2 regions of the Allobosea sp. Tri-49 genome follow, and region 1 is predicted to be linked to the other one. Evidence: predicted binding sites of a transcription regulator. Region 1 holds the regulator's gene; the other holds the start of a gene.
The links. The regulator LexA, encoded in region 1, represses DNA repair genes until DNA is damaged. The targets are predictions, from matches to a motif close to TGTTCNNNNTGTGTTCNG.
Positions count from the first base shown of each region.

Region 2: a site for LexA is predicted at 1,099-1,116, ahead of BLM15_RS14820 (PA0069 family radical SAM protein). Genes of this name have one in related genera too.

Region 1 is NZ_CP017946.1:1,184,824-1,187,217, reverse strand. Features, by position in the region: gene BLM15_RS05810 (molybdopterin molybdotransferase MoeA) at 1-882, shown strand, start outside; gene lexA (transcriptional repressor LexA) at 982-1,713, shown strand; gene BLM15_RS05800 (ComEC/Rec2 family competence protein) at 1,707-2,394, opposite strand, start outside.
Region 2 is NZ_CP017946.1:3,013,555-3,015,948, forward strand. Features, by position in the region: gene ypfJ (KPN_02809 family neutral zinc metallopeptidase) at 1-438, shown strand, start outside; gene BLM15_RS14815 (hypothetical protein) at 544-1,044, opposite strand; gene BLM15_RS14820 (PA0069 family radical SAM protein) at 1,161-2,348, shown strand.

The DNA.
Region 1 (2,394 bases):
GAGCATGCCGAAGGTGTCGGCAGTCCGGTCATTCGGGTCGTCAAGCCTACAGATCCCGGCCAGTTCGTGCGCTTGGCGGGACTCGATTTCAGGACCGGCGAGGTCCTGCTGAAAGCTGGCCGCAGGCTCGACAGCGCTGCGCTCGGCCTGGCCGCAGCCGCGGGTCATCCGACGCTCGCCGTCCGCCGCAAGCCGCTGGTCGCGATCCTCGCCACCGGTGACGAACTCGTCCTGCCAGGCGAGACGGTCGGCCCCGACCAGATCGTCGCCTCCAACAGCTTTGCCCTCGCGGCGCTGGTCGAGCAGGCCGGCGGCACGGCGCTCGACCTCGGCATCGCCCGCGACAACCATCCCGACCTCGCCGGCAAGATCGAGGCGGCGCGCACGGCCGGTGCCGATGTCCTGATCACGCTCGGCGGCGCCTCGGTCGGCGAGCACGATCTCGTCCAGGCCGCGCTGAAGGCGCAGGGCATGGAACTCGGCTTCTGGAAGATCGCGATGCGCCCGGGCAAACCGATGATGATGGGCCGGCTCGGCGCCATGGTCGCGCTCGGCCTGCCGGGCAATCCGGTCTCCTCGATCGTCTGCGGGCACCTCTTCGCCATGCCGCTGGTCGAGGCGCTGCTCGGGGTCGAAGATCCGGCGCGCGACCGCAGCGAGCCCGCCATCCTCGCAATCGATCTGCCGGCCAATGACGAGCGCCAGGACTATCTGCGCGCCACCTTCGAAACCGCCGATGGCGAGCGGCGCGTCAGGCCCTTCGCCAAGCAGGATTCATCGATGCTGGCGAACCTGTCGCGCGCCGAGGCACTGGTGATCCGCCCGGTCTTCGCCAAAGCGGCCAAGGCAGGCGATTCCTGCCGCGTCATCCGGCTGCGCTGACCGCGTCATCGGCAGAACCCGCCTTGCGGAACACAAGGCGAACGAGTATGGTGTTCGTGCTTTGTTTCGATTCTAGCCCGAGAGGCGAGCGGCGCGACCATGCTGACACGCAAACAGTTTGAACTGCTTCGCTTCATCCATGAGCGCCTGCGCGAATCCGGGGTGCCGCCCTCCTTCGACGAGATGAAGGACGCGCTCGACCTGCGCTCCAAATCTGGCATCCACCGGCTGATCATGGCGCTCGAGGAGCGCGGCTTCATTCGCCGGCTTCCCAATCGGGCGCGGGCCCTCGAAGTCATCAAGATGCCGGACGGCATCGGCGGGCAGCAGGCGCAACGCGCCCGCTTCAGCCCCTCCATCGTCCAGGGCGGGCTTGGCCAAACCCCGCCGGCACCGGCAGCCACTCTAGCAAAGCCGCGCCCCACGGGCGCCGAGGAGAGCGGGCGCTCCACCGTCTCCATCCCCGTCATGGGCCGCATCGCCGCCGGCACGCCGATCTCGGCGATCCAGGACCGCAGCCATAGCGTCTCCATGCCGGCCGACATGCTCGGCGGTGGCGAGCATTACGCGCTCGAGGTCCGCGGCGATTCGATGATCGAGGCCGGCATCCTCGACGGCGACACCGTCGTGATCCGCAAGCAGGACACGGCGAACACCGGCGACATCATCGTCGCCCTGATCGACGACGAGGAGGCAACGCTGAAGCGCTTGCGCAAGCGTGGCTCCTCGATCGCGCTCGAAGCCGCCAACCCGGCCTATGAGACACGCGTGCTCGGACCCGACCGGGTCAAGATCCAGGGCCGCCTCGTCAATCTGATGCGGCGCTACTGAAGCGCCTCCAGATCCTGTGCCGGCTCCGCAACTGCTGCTGCAGTTGCCGGCGCAGATGTTGATTCGGGTGCCGGCCTCGGTTCCGGCCGCGCACGGGTCCATGGGCGCAGGCGCGCGGCCTCATCGGCCGTATAGGCGCGCCAACTGCCGCGGGCGGCATGATAGGCGGTCGCGCCATCGCGGATGAGCGCGCTGCGGTCGATCAGCCGGGCGGCGCAGGGCGCGCTCCAATAGAGCGACGTCACCACGAGGTCGGCCCGCTGGCAGTCCTCGACCAAAGCGAAGCGGTCGCGCGTATAAGCGACGCTGCGGCCGTCCGGCAGGCGGATGACGCAGCCGCGGGAATCACAGGCAGCGCCTTCACGCAAGGCCGTATCGTCGGGCGACCGCGAATCGCCGTCAGCATGCAGCCATTGCGTCAGCACGAAGCGGCTCGGCTTGCCGGCGAGCACCATCTTCCCCTCCGGCCCACGTACCAGCACGCCGGAACCGTCGCGCTCGATCAGGATGTCCGGCCGCGACGGTGCCGAGGCCAGCGCCAGTCCGCCGACCAGCGGCAGTGCGGCGAGGAAGCGCAGCGCCGTTGTCCACAAGGTCAGCCATAGCAGCGACAGCGAGAACAGGATCAGGGCGAGCGAGCCGAAGGCCGGCAGCACGACGGTCGAGCGGTCGATGCCGGCG
Region 2 (2,394 bases), 1.8 Mb from region 1:
TCCTTCTTCCAGGAGATGCAGCGCAAGCTCGGCGGCGGCGGCGACTTCGCCTATGCCTATGTCGTCGGCCACGAGATCGGCCATCACATCCAGAACCTGCTCGGCATCCTGCCCAAGGTGAACGAGATGCGCCAACGGATCTCCGAGCGCGAATCGAACCAGCTTTCGGTGCGGGTCGAATTGCAGGCCGACTGCTTTGCCGGCGTCTGGGCCTACAACATCCAGGCGATGGACCGCATCCAGCCCGGCGACATCGACGAGGCGCTGCGCTCCGCCTCTGCGATCGGCGACGACAAGTTGCAGCAACAGGGCCGCGGCGTCGTCGTGCCGGATTCCTTCACGCATGGCTCGTCGGCACAGCGCACGCGCTGGTTCAACACCGGCTTCAAATCCGGCTCGATGCAGAGCTGCGACACCTTCCGCACCAACCAGCTCTGACGTTCCCTCGTCATTACGAGCGTCAGCGAAGCAATCCAGGAACGGCAGAGTTCTACATCCCCCTGGATTGCTTCGTCGCTGCGCTCCTCGCAATGACGGTCGCGTTCAGAGCTCGGCGCGCTCGCGACGCACGGTGAGCCGGCGCGGCGCACGCGCCAATCGGCCGGACAGGATCTGCGTCTTCGGCGCCAGGAGCCCTGCCCTGACATGGCGTGAACGCAACGAGACGGCGCCCCATTCGCGCAACCTCGCGGCCATGCCGCGCAGTGGCATCAAGGCCGGCCGCATCGCCATCGTCAGCAAATGCCGCTCGATGCTCGGTGTCCATTGCGGCTCGGGCAGGTCGCCGGCTTCGAGCAGGATCACCCAGTCGCCGCGCGCCTGTGCGACCCCGCTGGACCAAGCCTCGCCATTCTTGGCCAGATTCTTGGCCCTGACATAGCTGGCGCCGGTCTCGTCGGCGAGACGTTCGATCGCTGCGTCATCCGCCTCGTCGATCACCACGGCATGGCCGATCACGCCCTGCGCGACCGCCGGAATCAGCACGGACAAGGTCGCTGCGAGCGCTTCGACGTCGCGATTGGCCCGGATGACGGCGGTGATCATGGGCGGTCAGCTTATGACGCAGTGCAACATGTCGCAATCCTGTCACTTGCATTTTGTTCCTGCTATGTTCACATTCCTTGGTCTCGGATCAACCGATTCCGCCGGGAGACGAAGCCATGCTGCAGGCCAGACCCTCAGCCAGGACGCAACCGCTCAAGCGTCGCGACAGCGAGCCGGGAAGCGTCTCGGCGCCGTTGCGCACCCTGCCGGTCGATCCGCTCGCCTATGTCGGCAGCCAGATCGACCCAGAGCGACGGCGCGGACGCGGCGCAACGATCAATCCCGGCGGCCGCTATGAGGCCGAGCAACGCATCAGCGAAGATGACGGCTGGGGCTCGCTCGGCGAGCTGCCCCCGTTCAAGACCGAGGTCTCGGTCGAGAAGCCGCGGACCATCATCACCAGGAACGACTCTCCGGATATTTCCTTCGACCGCTCGATCAACCCCTATCGCGGCTGCGAGCATGGCTGCGTCTACTGCTTCGCGCGGCCGAGCCATGCCTATCTCGGCCTCTCGCCCGGGCTCGACTTCGAGAGCAAGCTGACCGCCAAGCCCGATGCGGCGCTGCTTCTTGAGAAGGAGCTGTCATCGCCAAGCTACCAGCCCCGTACGATGGCGATCGGCACCAATACCGACGCCTACCAGCCGATCGAGAAGAAGCTCAGAATCATGCGCGGGATCCTGGAGGTGCTCTCGAAATTCAACCACCCGGTCGGCATCGTCACCAAATCGGCGCTGGTCCAGCGCGACATCGATATCCTCGCGCCGATGGCGGCAAAGGGGCTGGTCAAGGTCGCGCTCTCGGTGACAACGCTCGATCCCAAGCTCGCCCGCAACATGGAGCCGCGCGCTGCGTCGCCCGCCAAGCGGATCGAGACGATCCGCAAGCTCTCGGAAGCCGGCATTCCGGTGACGGTGCTGGTCGCGCCGATCGTGCCGGCGATCAACGAGCACGAGATCGAGCGCATCCTCGACGCCGCCAAGGCTGCGGGTGCGCGCGAGGCCGGCTATGTGCTGCTGCGCTTGCCGCTCGAGGTGAAGGACATCGTGCAGGACTGGCTGGTGACGCATCACCCCGACAAGATGCGCCATGTCGTCTCGCTGATCCGCTCGACCCGCGGCGGCAAGGACTATGACGCCGCCTGGGGCCAGCGTCAGGTCGGCTCCGGCCCCTATGCCTGGATGATCGGCCGGCGCTTCGAGATGGCGGCCGAGCGGCTCGGCTTCAACAGCGCGCGGCTGCGCCTGCGCACCGACCTCTTCGTCAAGCCGGAGAAGGAGAAGGCGCAGCTCAGTTTGTTCTGACCACTGCCTGCTCTACACGCAGCCCTCATCTTGAGGAGCGCCGCAG